DNA from 2 places in the Micromonospora sp. NPDC005215 genome. Region 2 is predicted to be linked to the other one. Evidence: riboswitches for the same ligand, from Rfam matches in the RefSeq annotation. Region 2 holds a riboswitch; the other holds the start of a gene.
What was found. Region 2 has a riboswitch for cobalamin ahead of cobN (cobaltochelatase subunit CobN). Riboswitches for the same ligand answer to the same signal wherever they lie in the genome.
Positions count from the first base shown of each region.

Region 1 (7,314 bases), on a different contig from region 2:
GTCGGCCAGCAGCCCAGCCGCAGCGACGTCAACGAGGCACGACGCGTCACCGAGAACATCCTCACCGCCAACCCCAACCTCGCCGGCATCTTCGCGGCCAACGAGCCGAGCGTGCTCGGCGCCGCGCAGGCCATCCAGGCGGCCGGGAAGTCCGGCAAGGTGGTCATCATCGGGTGGGACGCCGCCCCGGACGAGATCGCCGGAGTGCGCAGCGGCCAGATCTCGGCGCTGGTCGTGCAGAACCCGTTCAAGATGGGCTACTTCGGCGTCGACAAGATGGTGAAGCACCTGCGGGACAAGGCGCCGCTGGCGTCTGCCGACACCGGCGTCACGTTCGTCACCAAGGAGAACATCGACTCCGCGGAGATCAAGGCGGTGCTCGAGCCGAGTTGCGCCAACCCCCCGGTGCAGTGATGGGCGCGACCCCGACGGCCACCGCCGAGAGCGACAAGCAACCGACCGCCGACGAACCGCCGGTCCTCGAAGCCCGTGGCATCGTCAAGCGGTTCGGGCACGTCGAGGCGCTGCGCGGCGCCGACTTCACGGTCCACCGGGGTGAGGTGGTCGCGCTGATCGGCGACAACGGCGCCGGAAAGAGCACCCTGATCAAGACGCTGTCCGGTGTGCACCCGCCCGACGAGGGCGAGATCCGGGTGGATGGTCGTCCCGTCCAGTTCTCCACGCCGGTCGACGCCCGGCGCGCGGGGGTGGAGACCGTCTACCAGGACCTGGCCGTCGCCGACGACCTGAGCGTGGCCGCCAACCTGTACCTCGGTCGGGAGATCCTGCGCTCGGGACCGCTCGGCCGGCTGGGGTTGCTGGACAAGCGCGCCATGCGGCAGGGCGCCGCCGCGGCCCTCGACGAACTGGGAGTGCGGATCCCCCGGGTCACCACCCCGATCGCGATGTTGTCCGGTGGGCAGCGACAGTGCGTCGCGGTGGCCCGCGCCATCATCTGGGCGACCAACGTGGTCATCCTCGACGAGCCGACCGCGGCGCTCGGTGTCGTCCAGACCGGGCGGGTGCTCGACGTCGTCCGGCGGGCCCGCGACGCCGGCATGTCGGTGGTGTTGGTGAGCCACAACATGCCGCAGGTGCTCGAGATCGCCGACCGGGTCGAGGTGCTGCGGCTCGGCCGTCGGGCGGCCCGGCTACGCGCCGACGAGGTCACCACCGACGACCTGGTCGCGGCGATGACCGGGAGCACCGGCGCAGAGCGGGACGAACGCTGAACTCGTCGACCGGGGCGCGCGCGATCACGCGATCGGGGGCGCGCCCCGGAGCCGCCGGGCCGCAGGCGGGTGCGAAGCGGCCCGGCGTACGCCGGGGCGGGCGCTCAGAACCGTGCCGGCTCGGCGTTGGCCTCACCGTCGTCGGGTTGCCCGTGCAGCGCTTCCTCCACCCCGATCAGGTGGTTGGCCATGCGGATCCGGGCGCGCTCCGGGTCGCGGGCCACGAGGGCCTTCAGGATCGCGACGTGCTCGTCGTGGGTACGCCGGTCCGCGCCCTCCTCGTGCAGGCTCCGCCAGAGCCGCCCGCGCAGAGTGCGCCCGGCGAACGCCTCGATCAGACCGACGAGCACCGGATTGTCGGCGTGCAGCGCGATGATCCGGTGGAACGCGATGTCGATCTCCATGATCCGTTCGTGCTCCTGCGGCGACCGACCGGCGATCCGAGCCGCCTCGTCGAGTAGTTCCCCCGCCTGGGCGAGGGCCTCGTCGGTGATCCTGGTCGCCGCCAGGCGGGCGGCCTCGCATTCCAGCAGCCGCCGGACGATGTGGACGTGCCGTGGGTCGCCCTGACCCTGAAAGTCGACGACGAAGCCCATCGGGGCCAGCAGTTGCGGCGCGTCGAGGTTGGTGACGTAGGTGCCGTCACCCTGGCGGATGTTGACGATGCCGAGGATCGACAGAGCCGACATCCCCTCGCGCAGCGAGCCCCGTGAGACGCCGAGCGACTCGGCGAGGTCCTTCTCGATGGGCAGTCGGTCCCCGGGCTTGAAATGCCCTTCGAGGATCATCCGCTTGATGCCGTTCACGACCTCGTCGGTGCGCGACATGACATCCCCCTAGCGGCCGGCGGGGGTGGCCGCCCCACCCGCGATCACGTACGGCTCCGAAACTGACACCGTAGTCGGGTCTGTCGCCGCCCAGTAGTGACCGTCGGGAAACCGGTAGAGCTCGACCGACTCGGGGTGCATCCGCGTGGAGTAGCCGGGCTGGCGGGGCAGGACGTAACCGCTGCCCGAGCCGGTGTCCTGGATGACGCACGGGTCGGTGAAGTGCTCGTGCAGGTGGTCGACGAACTCGGTGACCCGGTTGGTGAGATCTCCCGAGATCGCGACGTAGTCGAGCACCGAGACGTGTTGGACCATCTCACACAGCCCGACACCGCCGGCGTGGGGGCACACGGGGATGTCGAACTTCGCGGCGAGCAGCAGCACGGCGACGATCTCGTTGATGCTGGCCAGCCTGCCGGTGTCCAGTTGGCAGAAGTCGATGGCCTCGGCCTGGAACAACTGCTTGAACATCACCCGGTTGTGGCAGTGCTCGCCGGTGGCGACTCCGATCGGCGCGACGGCGCGGCGGACGGCGGCGTGGCCCAGGATGTCGTCGGGGCTGGTGGGCTCCTCGATCCACAGTGGCTCGAACTGCGCGAGCGCCTTGACCCACTCGATGGCCTGGCCGACGTCCCACACCTGGTTGGCGTCGATCATCAGGTTGCGCTCCGGGCCGAGGATCTCCCGGGCGATGCCGCACCGGCGGATGTCGTCGTCGAGGTTGGCGCCCACCTTGAGCTTGACGTAGCCGTAGCCGCTGTCCACCGCCTCCTGGCACAGCCGGCGCAGCTTGTCGTCGCCGTAGCCGAGCCAGCCGGCCGAGGTGGTGTAGGCGGGGTAGCCGGTCCGGTCGAGCTCGGCGAGACGGGCGGCCTTCGTGCTCTCCTTGGCGCGCAGGATGGACAGTGCCTCGTCCCGGGTCAGCGCGTCGGACAGGTAGCGCAGGTCCGCGATGTCGACGAGTTGCTCGGGGGACATGTCGACGAGCAGCCGCCACAGCGGCTTGCCGGCGACCCGGGCGACCAGGTCCCACGACGCGTTCAGCACGGCGGCCAGCGACAGGTGGACGACGCCCTTCTCCGGGCCGAGCCACCGCAGTTGGGAGTCGGAGGTGAGCAGGCGGTAGACCGCGCCCATGTCCGCCGCCATTGTCGCGACGTCCACGCCCACGAGGCGCCGTGCCTGGTGGACGGCCGCCGCGACGACGATGTCGTTGCCTCGGCCGATGGTGAAGGTCAGGCCGTGGCCCGCGAGTGGCGCACCGGTGCTGTCGACGCCGTCGGTGTGCAGGACGACGTAGGCCGCCGAGTAGTCGCCGTCCTTGTTCATGGCGTCGGAGCCGTCAGCGGTCAGGGAGGTGGGAAAGCGAACGTCCTCGACGGTGACGGCGGTGATCTGCGGCATGCGCTCCTCGCCCGGCTAGGCTAAAGATCAGATGATCTCTGGGAGTATACGGAGGGCCAATCCGACGCGTCAACGACGTCGATCACCCAGGAATCAAAGACATCTAATGTTTTTTTCGTGGTAAGGATTCGTCGTCGAGCCGTCCTCTCGACCGCCGTGCCCGGTCCACCGGCCCGACCGCAGGGGCGGCGAGGTTCGTCGCGCTGGTGGGCACCCTCAACGGGTGGCGGCTCCTCCTCGGCTCGTGGGCTGCCAAGGCGCTCCCAGCCCGATGGGGACGACGGTGCCGGAAGCGGAGAGTGGCCCAGAAGATTGGATGTCCACTCCGGATACTTGCATTGACGGCCGGTTATGGGTAGGGGTCTTTACATCTAAAGACTTAATACATCACACCTTTCCGAATGTCGACACCCGCTCGGTCGCCGCGTTCCGCGCGGGCGTCGGCCGGTCGCGCGTCGGCGCGGCTCGGCCTGGTTGTCGAAGCCGGTGACGACCATCACGGGCACCGCCGTCGACACACCCGGGACCGACATGTGGGGTGTGACAACGGCAGCGTCCCTATATATGGTGTCGGACGCAGCTGGTTCGGCCGCTCATCCCGAGCGGTCGAGGCAAGAGGGAACCCGGTGTGAATCCGGGACTGTCCCGCAGCGGTGAGTGGGAACGACAGCCGTCATCAGCACTGGGCCACGAAGCGGCCCGGGAAGCGACGGCCAGTAGGAGACCGGCCAACCGGTCGTGCCCGCGAGTCCGAAGACCTGCCAGCGCGCCGCGTACCCGCACCCGGGTGGGCGGCGGTCCGAGGCCGCGTGGGACGGCTGACGCCATCTGACCCACGCCGTGCCGGCGTGGCGTCCGCCGGTGTCTGTCTCCACGCGTCCGAGGGGCCATCAGGTCTCGAACTCGCGAGGAGTGAGTGGTGACAGTCACCGAGGTAGTCCCGGCAGGCGGCGACGCGGCCGTGCGGCGGACGCCGATGCAGGTTCGCAAGCGCAACGGCACCACCGAATCGGTGGAACTGAACAAGATCGTCCGGGCGGTCGAGCGGTGGGCCGACGACCTGACCGACGTCGACCCGATGCGCGTCGCCACCCGCACGATCAGCGGCCTGTACGACGGCGCGACGACGGCCGAGCTGGACCGGCTCTCCATCCAGACCGCGGCCGAGATGATCGGTGAGGAACCGCAGTACTCTCGCCTCGCCGCCCGGCTGCTGTCCGGCTACGTCGACAAGGAGGTGCGTCGGCAGGGCGTCACCTCGTTCAGCGCGGCGATCCGGACCGGCCACGCCGAGGGCCTGATCGGCGACGACACCGCCGCGTTCGTGGCCGCGCACGCCCCGATGCTCGACGACGCCGTCGATCCGGCCGGCGACCGGCGATTCGAGTACTTCGGCCTGCGCACGGTGTACGACAGGTACCTGCTGCGGCACCCCACCAGCCGGCTGGTGCTGGAGACCCCGCAGTACTGGCTGTTGCGGGTGGCCTGCGGGCTGTCCCAGACGCCGGACGAGGCGGTCGGCTTCTACCGACTGATGTCCAGCCTGGCCTATCTGCCCAGCTCACCGACGCTGTTCAACTCCGGCACCCGACACACCCAGATGTCCTCCTGCTACCTGGTCGACTCCCCCCGCGACGAGTTGGACTCCATCTACCAGCGGTACGCCCAGGTCGCCAACCTGTCCAAGTTCGCCGGCGGCATCGGCATCGCGTACTCCCGGGTCCGGTCCCGGGGCGCGCTGATCCGCGGCACCAACGGGCAGTCCAACGGGATCGTGCCGTGGCTGCGCACGTTGGACGCGAGCGTCGCCGCGGTCAACCAGGGCGGCCGGCGCAAGGGCGCGGCCTGCGTCTACCTGGAGCCGTGGCACCCGGACATCGAGGAGTTCCTGCAACTGCGGGACAACACCGGCGAGGACGCCCGGCGCACCCACAACCTGAACCTGGCCAACTGGATCCCGGACGAGTTCATGCGCCGGGTCGAGGCCGACGAGACGTGGTCGCTGTTCGACCCGCACGAGGTGCCCGAACTGCCCGACCTGTGGGGCGAGCGGTTCGACGCCGCGTACCGGGAGGCCGAGGCGCAGGGCCGCTACGTGCGGCAGGTCCCGGCGCGGGAGCTGTACGGGAAGATGATGCGCACCCTGGCCCAGACCGGCAACGGGTGGATGACCTTCAAGGACGCCGCGAACCGGCTGTGCAACCAGACCGCCGAGGACGGCAACGTGGTGCACCTGTCCAACCTGTGCACCGAGATCATCGAGGTGTCCAGTGACGCCGAGACCGCCGTGTGCAACCTCGGCTCGGTGAACCTCGCCGCCCACCTCACCGACGGCGGCATCGACTGGGAGCGGCTGCGCGCCACGGTCCGTACCGCAGTCACCTTCCTCGACCGGGTCATCGACATCAACTACTACCCGACCGCGCAGGCGGCGGCGAGCAACCCGCGCTGGCGGCCGGTCGGGCTCGGGCTGATGGGTCTGCAGGACGTCTTCTTCGCGCTGCGGCTGCCGTTCGACTCCCCGGCTGCCCGGGAGCTGTCCACCCGGATCAGCGAGGAGCTGTACCTGACCGCGCTGGAGACCTCCGCCGACCTGGCGCGCGACTTCGGCGCGCACCCGGCGTACGGGCAGACCCGCGCCGCACGCGGCCGGTTGCAGCCCGACCTGTGGGGTGTCCAGGGCACGCAGACCGCCCGGTGGGACGCGCTGCGCCGCCGGATCGAGGCGGACGGGCTGCGCAACTCGCTGCTGGTGGCGGTCGCCCCGACCGCCACCATCGCCTCGATCGCCGGATGCTACGAGTGCATCGAGCCGCAGGTGTCGAACCTGTTCAAGCGCGAGACCCTGTCGGGGGAGTTCCTCCAGGTCAACACCGCCCTGGTACGCGAGCTGAAGGCCCGTGGCCTGTGGACCGACCGGATCCGGTCGGCGATCAAGCGGGCGGAGGGGTCGGTGCAGGACATCGCCGAGCTGCCGGCCGGCGTCCGCGAGTTGTTCCGCACCGCCTGGGAGCTGCCGCAGCGCGCTTTGATCGACCTGGCCGCCGCCCGCGCCCCGTTCATCGACCAGTCCCAGTCGCTGAACCTGTTCCTGGCCGCACCGACCATCGGCAAGCTCTCGTCGATGTACCTGTACGCCTGGAAGGCCGGGCTGAAGTCCACCTACTACCTGCGCTCCCGCCCCGCCACCCGGATCCAGCAGGCCACCGTATCGGTCGTCGCCCCGGTGACGGCCGACGCGGAGGCGCTGGCCTGCTCGCTGGAGAACCCCGAGTCGTGCGAGGCCTGCCAGTGACCCCCGCCGACCCCACCACCCCAGACACGAGGACCACGCACATGCTGCTCGACCCCGGGATGGACCTCACCCTCCGCCCAATGCGCTACCCGCACTTCTTCGACCGGTTCCGCGACGCCATCCGCAACACCTGGACGGTCGAGGAGGTGGACCTGCACGCCGACCTCGCCGACCTGGACAAGCTGTCCCCGGCCGAGCGGCACCTGGTCGGCCGCCTGGTGGCGTTCTTCGCCACCGGCGACACGATCGTCGCCAACAACCTGGTGCTCAACCTCTACCAGCACGTCAACAGCCCCGAGGGTCGCCTCTACCTGTCCCGGCAGCTGTTCGAGGAGGCCGTGCACGTCCAGTTCTACCTGAACCTGCTCGACACGTACGTGCCGGACGAGACCGAACGGTTCGCCGCCTTCGCGGCCATCGAGAACATCCCGTCGATCCGCCGTAAGGCCGAGTTCTGCTTCCGCTGGATCGACTCGTTGAACGACCTGCGGGAGCTGCGGACCCGGAACGACCGCCGGACGTTCCTGCTCAACCTGATCTGCTTCGCCGCCTGCAT
Region 1 is NZ_JBEXHQ010000034.1:66,871-74,184, reverse strand. Features, by position in the region: gene ABZU25_RS23705 (ABC transporter substrate-binding protein) at 1-414, shown strand, start outside; gene ABZU25_RS23700 (ATP-binding cassette domain-containing protein) at 414-1,232, shown strand; gene ABZU25_RS23695 (FadR/GntR family transcriptional regulator) at 1,337-2,059, opposite strand; gene ABZU25_RS23690 (L-fuconate dehydratase) at 2,069-3,463, opposite strand; cobalamin riboswitch at 4,028-4,244, shown strand; gene ABZU25_RS23685 (ribonucleoside-diphosphate reductase subunit alpha) at 4,440-6,758, shown strand; gene ABZU25_RS23680 (ribonucleotide-diphosphate reductase subunit beta) at 6,800-7,314, shown strand, end outside.
Region 1: another riboswitch for cobalamin. It lies ahead of ABZU25_RS23685 (ribonucleoside-diphosphate reductase subunit alpha); the one in region 2 lies ahead of cobN (cobaltochelatase subunit CobN).

Region 2 (7,314 bases):
CCCAGGTGAGTGTGCTGGCGTCGCCGCTACTGCCGTACTCCTCGCCGAGGAACCCGATGTGGGGCGCCTTGGCGGCCAGATGCTCGCGGACCGCTCGCTCGATGGCGTAGTCCAACTCGGAGGCCATGTCGCGGTCACCCTTGAAGGTCAGCGCACCGGGCTGGAGCGTCCGCATCAGGTCGCGCGCCAGGTCCACGGCCTCCTGTGCGAGGGGAAGAAGGCGGGCATAGTCGGTCATAGCTGGCGGCTGCGCTCCCACAGTGAGCTGAACATCCCGTCGAATATTGGGTAGAGGCCGGAGGGGGCAGCGTTGCGCTCGATGACCATCGTCGGGCAGTCGACCCCTCGCATCTGCGGTAGATAGTGCTGAACAACGCAGAGCCGGTCGTCGACCAGAAGGATGTTGGCCCGGACGGATTCGTCGTACACCCGAACGGCGAGGCGGTCACGCGCTTCCGCCGGGAGCCGGTTGCTGATTCGGCAAGCCAGGTTCTGGATGTTGAGTTCGGTGAGTGCGCTGAGATGTCCCTCTGGATAGTCGTCTTCGCGCTCCAGCTGCCGTATCGTCGCGCCGTCCGGATCAAGGAACAGGCAGCGGAGGCGACCGCCGGCGGCGAGGAGCTTCAGGAGGTGATTGTCGGCGTATTGCTGACAGATGAGGTTGAGTGACAAGCCCGCCGCGCGGATGTCCCTGGCCTGGTTGAAGAGGACATGCGGCGGCAACGCCGCGGTGAAGTCAGATCGGTTGGAATAGATCGCGGTGACGTCGCCCAGCCGGTCGCGATCAACCCTGCCGAGCTGGGGGTGCCTGAGGTCCTGTTCTGTTGAGGCCGAATGACGTTCGCCGAGGAGAAGCGTCATGCGTGCGTGGCTCGGCATGGACAGGCCGGCGCAGATGCGGGAGAGGACGTGGATGCTGCTGACCCGTCGGGCGCCGCTGGTGATCTCGCTGACCTGGGCCTGGCTGAGACCGGTGGCGATACCGAGATTGGTCTGGCTGGCGCGGGTGGCTCGTTGCACAAGCCGGAACACCTGAGCGATGTCCCGAGCGGTCAGGGCGTCGAGCATGTCGGAGGTCTCCCACAGCAGGTGCGGGATGGTGAACGGTGGGGCGGTTCGAATGCTCACGCCACGCGCCCTTCCCGCCTCTGGGGTGAGGGTCAGCTTATCCAGTGGGCAACCGGCGCGGCCCGGACGACATCCGGAGAGCGGGTAGAAAATATCCCCCGAGGAACCACCCGCCGTGATGGATGCCGGCGATTGCGGCGATCAGGCTCGGTACGTGAGACCTTCGTGCCGCCCGCACCTGCCGATGCGCCCAGCCTGGCTGTGCCGAAACTGCGCCGCCCCATGGCCGTGCTCCCGCGCGCAACTCGATCTCGTCGCCGAGTTCTACGGTCACTCCCTGGCCCTGGCGCTCTACCTGGCGTCCTGCATGAACGAGGCGATTCACGACCTGCTCAGCCTCGGCGGTCGCCCTGACCTTGCCAAGATGCACGCGCGCTTCCTCGGCTGGTTGTCGCTGACTCGTCGCCCTCGACGCGATGGAGCCGACTGATGCGCCTCGGCGGCGGGGCGTCGGTCGGGCGGCTTCGGCGCGCAGCAGTAGCACGGTCGTCTCGTGCCCGATGATCTCGACCCCGGGCCAGGCGCAGGCGCCCCAGACGTGGTCCCAGTGGTGGTGGGTGTAGACGAGCCAGCGCGGCTGCGGTAGCCCGGCGGCGGTCAGCGCGGCCTGGACCTCGCGGGCGTGCGCGGGGCTCTGCCCGGCGTCGATCATCACACTGCCGCGCTCGTCGGCCACGACGGCGACACCAGCCTGGACCGCCGCCGGGTCGGGATCGCCGGGAGAGAGTCAGACGCGGCCCGCCAGGTGGTGAAACTGCGGGGCGACCACCGTGATCGAACTCCGATATTGACCGCGGACACTGCCGGGGTGTCTGCCGATCCTAGGCGCGGGTGCCGCGTGTCACCGCCCCATCCGGCGATCGGCGCAGGCCAGAGTATGTGCGCCCAGCCTTTGCTCTGCTTACCTATGCGCACCGGGCACGGAGCGTCACTGGTGCACATAGGTAAGCAAAGCAAAGGGGGCGCGGCATTGATGTTGGGGGTATGCGAAGTGCGGGTTCGCGGTCACCGAAATCGGTCAAAGTCGATGGGTTGCGTTCGGCTGGCGGGGCCGGGCCTGCGTTGACCGGCGGCGCGGCGGTGTGGCAGCATTCGCGGCCTGACGGCAGTGAAGGAAGTCGGTGCGAATCCGACGCGGTCCCGCCACTGTCACCGGGGAGCGATCCCCCCTCGTGAGTCACGGCCGTGTGTCTGCGGCTGGAAGGCCGGGGGAGAGCGTCGATCCGGAAGCCAGGATACTTCGGCCGTCGGGATGTACCCCAGGGCGTGGACACCCGAGGAGGACCCGATGACGCACGGCGTCGCATGCACCGACGAACATCGCCATGACAGGTGTCGTGGGCGCCGCACCGCGCCCACGACCGGCCGCGCCCGCGTGCTCCGGGCCGGCCTCGTCGGCGTGCTCCAGGTCGACGCGGCCGGCCGCCGGTCCCGCTGAGCTGAGCGCCCGGCGCTGACCGGCCCGACGTCCGCGTCGGCGAGTCGGCCGCGCCGTCGTACCGGCTGACGCCGCACCCACCCGCTTCGTCCAGGTCGCCTCCGTGGCCGCCCGGGCGTCACTCTCCGGAGCCTGCCGTGCGCATCCTGCTGCTCTCCACCGCCGACACCGACCTGCTGGCCGCCCGCGCCAGCGGGGCCGACTACCGGCTCGCCAACCCCGCGCGGGTCGCCGCCGACGAGGTGCCCGCCCTGCTCGACGTGGTCGCCCTCGTCGTCGTACGCCTGCTCGGCGGTCGGCAGGCGTGGCCGGACGGCCTCGCTGCGGTGCTCGCCACCGGTGTGCCGACGGTCGTGCTCGGCGGCGAGGCGCTGCCCGACGCGGAGCTGATGGCGATCTCCACAGTGCCGTCCGGGGTCGTCACCCAGGCGCTGGCCTACCTGGTCGAGGGTGGGCCGGACAACCTCGGGCAGTTGGCCCGCTTCCTCTCCGACACGGTGCTGCTCACCGGCGAGGGGTTCGCCCCGCCCGCGCCCACCGCCGCGTACGGCGTGCACGGCCAGCACCCGACCGACCCGGAGCGGCCCACCGTGGGGATCGTCTTCTACCGGGCGCACGCCCTGGCCGGCAACACCGGCTTCGTCGACGTGTTGGCCGAGGCGGTGCGGGCGGCCGGCGGCAACCCGCTGCCGATCTTCTGCGGCTCGCTGCGGGGGCTGACCACTGGCGCGGGCCCGCTCGGGCTCTTCGCCCGCTGCGACGCGCTGCTGGTCACCGTGCTCGCGGCCGGCGGCGCGGTCGCCGCGGACGCCTCCGGGGGCGGCGACGAGGACGCCTGGGACGTCGGCGCCCTGGCCGCCCTGGACGTGCCGATCATCCAGGCGCTCTGCCTCACCAGCACCCGCGCGCAGTGGGCCGGCAGCGACGCCGGGCTGTCCCCGTTGGACGCGGCGATGCAGGTGGCCATCCCCGAGTTCGACGGCCGGATCGTCAGCGTGCCGTTCTCGTTCAAGCAGATCGACGCCGACGGGCTGTCGGTCTACGCCGCCGACGCCGACCGGGCCGCCCGGGTCGCCGGGATCGCCGTGCGCCACGCCCGGCTGCGGTACGTGCCCAACGCCGACAAGCGGATCGCCGTGGTGCTCAGCTCGTACCCCACCAAACACTCCCGGGTCGGCAACGCCGTCGGGCTGGACACCCCGGTCTCGGCGGTCCGGCTGCTCGCCGCGCTCGCCGAGGCCGGCTACCACCTGGGCGACGCGCCGGTGCCCGACGACGGTGACGCGCTGATCCACGCGCTGATCGCCGCCGGTGGTCACGACGTGGAATGGCTCACCCCGGAGCAGCTGGCCGCCGCCGAGGCCCGGATACCGGGGCCGACGTACCGGCGGTGGTTCGACAAGGTCCCCGCCGAGCTGCGCGAGCGGATGCGCGAACACTGGGGTGAGCCGCCCGGCCAGCTCTACACCGAGGGCGGGGACATCGTCCTCGCCGGGCTGCGCTTCGGCAACGTGGTGCTGCTGATCCAGCCGCCGCGCGGCTTCGGGGAGAACCCGATCGCCATCTACCACGACCCGGACCTGCCGCCCAGTCACCACTACCTGGCCGCGTACCGCTGGCTGGCCGCGCCGAGCGCGGACGGTGGCTTCGGCGCGGACGCCGTGGTGCACCTGGGCAAGCACGGCACCCTGGAGTGGCTGCCCGGCAAGGGCCTCGGCCTGGCCGCCGACTGCGCGCCGGACGCGGTCCTCGGCGACCTGCCGCTGGTCTACCCGTTCATCGTCAACGACCCCGGCGAGGGCACCCAGGCCAAGCGCCGCGCGCACGCCGTGGTGATCGACCACCTGGTGCCGCCGATGGCCCGCGCTGAAACCTACGGCGACCTGGCCAAACTGGAGCAACTGCTCGACGAGTACGCCACCGTGCAGGCCCTCGACCCGGCGAAGGTGCCCACCGTGCGGGCGCAGATCTGGGACCTCGTACGCGCCGCGGAACTGCACCACGACCTGCACGCCGAGGCGATGCCCGACGCGGACGACTTCGACGACTTCGTGCTGCACCTCGACGGGTACCTCTGCGAGGTCAAGGACGTGCAGATCCGCGACGGGCTGCACATCCTCGCCGACGCGCCGACCGGTGAGCCCCGGGTCAACCTGGTCCTCGCGGTGCTGCGCGCACCCCAGATCTGGGGCGGCGCCTACGCCCTGCCCGGCCTGCGGCAGGCCCTCGCCGTCGCGTACTCCCTCGACGAGCAGGCGCTGCTCGCCGCACCGGGAGAACGACTGACGGTGCCCACGACGCTGACCGACGTGGTGGACGGGCCGGCCGGCACCGCCGCCGACGCCGTCGACCTGATCGAGGCGCTCGCCCGGCGGTTGGTCCTCGGCATGGAGACGCTCGGCTGGGACGCCGGGGCCGTCGACGCGGTGGTCGCGGAGGTGACCGGCCAGCCGATGCCGGACGTCGCCGCCGTGCTGCTCTTCGCCGCCACCGAGCTGGTGCCCCGGCTGGATCGCACCACCGACGAGCTGACAAACACCCTCGGCGCGCTCGACGGCCGGTTCGTGCCGCCCGGCCCGTCCGGCTCACCCACCCGGGGCCTGGTCAACGTGCTGCCCACCGGCCGCAACTTCTACTCCGTCGACCCGAAGGCCATCCCCAGCCGCAACGCCTGGGACGTCGGGGTGGCCCTCGCGGACTCGCTGCTGGCCCGGCACCTCGCCGACACCGGCGCGTACCCCCGCTCGGTGGGGTTGACAGTGTGGGGCACCAGCGCCATGCGCACCCAGGGCGACGACATCGCCGAGGTGCTCGCCCTGCTGGGTTGCCGGCCGGTGTGGGACGAGCGGTCCCGGCGGGTCACCGGCATCGAGGTGGTGCCGACCGCCGAGCTGGGTCGACCGCGCGTCGATGTGACAGTGCGGATCTCCGGCTTCTTCCGGGACGCGTTTCCGCACGTGGTGGCGCTGCTCGACGACGCCGTCCGGCGCATCGCCGCCCTGGACGAGCCGGACGAGGAGAACTACCTGCGCGCGCACGTCGCCGCCGACCTCGCCGAGCACGGCGACGAGCGGCGGGCCACCGCCCGAATCTTCGGCTCGAAGCCCGGGGCGTACGGCGCGGGCCTGCTGCCCCTCATCGACGCCCGGACCTGGCGCAGCGACGCCGACCTGGCCGAGGTGTACGCGGTGTGGGGCGGCTACGCCTACGGCCGGGGCCTGGACGGGCGGGAGGCGCGCGCCGACATGGAACGCTCCTTCGCCCGGATCGCGGTGGCGGTGAAGAACCAGGACACCCGCGAGCACGACATCGTCGACTCCGACGACTACTTCCAGTACCACGGCGGGATGGTGGCGATGGTCCGCCACCTCACCGGCACCGCACCGCAGGCGTACGTGGGTGACTCGGCGATGCCGCACGACGTGCGTACCCGCACGCTGGGCGAGGAGACCCGGCGGGTGTTCCGGGCCCGGGTGGTCAACCCGAAGTGGATCGCCGCGATGCGCCGGCACGGCTACAAGGGCGCGTTCGAGCTGGCCGCCACAGTGGACTACCTGTTCGGCTACGACGCCACCGCCGGAGTGGTCGACGACTGGATGTACGAGCACCTGGCCGCCGCGTACCTCTTCGACGACACCACCCGCGAGTTCCTGGAGCAGTCCAACCCGTGGGCGCTGCGCGGCATCACCGAGCGGCTGTTGGAGGCCGCCGACCGAGGGCTGTGGGCCAAACCCGAGCCGGCCACCCTGGACCGGCTGCGCGACACGTACCTGGCCAGCGAGGGCGACCTGGAGGACCGGGCATGACAGTCACCTATCCGTTCAGCGCGGTGCTCGGCATGGCCGACATGCGGTTGGCGCTGCTGCTCAACGCGGTCTCCCCGGCGATCGGCGGCGTGCTGGTCCGGGGCGAGAAGGGCACCGCGAAGTCCACCGCCGTGCGGGCGCTCGCCGCGCTGCTGCCCCCGGTGCGCCGGGTCGCCGGCTGCCGCTTCGGCTGTGACCCGGCCGAGCCGGACCCGGCCTGCCCGGACGGGCCGCATCCGGTCGACGCCACCGCCGAGACCCGCCCCGCCCGCCTCGTCGAGCTGCCGGTCGGCGCCGCCGAGGACCGGGTGGTCGGCTCCCTGGACCTGGAGAAGGCCCTGGGCGAGGGGGTACGCGCCTTCGAGCCGGGTCTGCTCGCCGCCGCCCACCGGGGGGTGCTCTACGTCGACGAGGTCAACCTGCTGCACGACCACCTCGTCGACCTGTTGCTCGACGCGGCGGCAATGGGCCGTAGCCACGTCGAGCGGGAGGGCGTCTCGGTCAGCCACGCGGCCCGGTTCCTGCTGGTCGGCACGATGAACCCGGAGGAGGGGGAGCTGCGCCCGCAGTTGCTCGACCGGTTCGGGCTCACCGTCGAGGTGGGTGCCAGCCGGGACCCGGCGGTCCGCGTCGAGGTGGTCCGCCGTCGGCTCGACGCCGACGCCGACCCGGCCGGGTTCGCCGCCCGGTGGGCCGACGCCGACGCGGAGATCGCCGGCCAGGTGGCCGCCGCCCGCCGCCGGCTGCCCGGGGTACGCCTGCCGGACGCCGCGCTGCGGCAGATCGCCGAGGTGTGCGCCGCGTTCGACGTGGACGGCATGCGCGCCGACATCGTCACCGCCCGGACCGCCCTCGCCCACGCCGCCTGGCACGGTCGGGACCGGGTCAGCATCGACGACGTCCGGGTGGCCGCCCGGCTGGCCCTGCCGCATCGCCGCCGCC
Region 2 is NZ_JBEXHQ010000054.1:14,228-21,541, forward strand. Features, by position in the region: gene ABZU25_RS29235 (inositol monophosphatase family protein) at 1-238, opposite strand, end outside; gene ABZU25_RS29240 (DUF5919 domain-containing protein) at 235-1,128, opposite strand; gene ABZU25_RS29245 (MBL fold metallo-hydrolase) at 1,166-1,804, opposite strand; cobalamin riboswitch at 2,240-2,369, shown strand; gene cobN (cobaltochelatase subunit CobN) at 2,704-6,372, shown strand; gene ABZU25_RS29255 (VWA domain-containing protein) at 6,369-7,314, shown strand, end outside.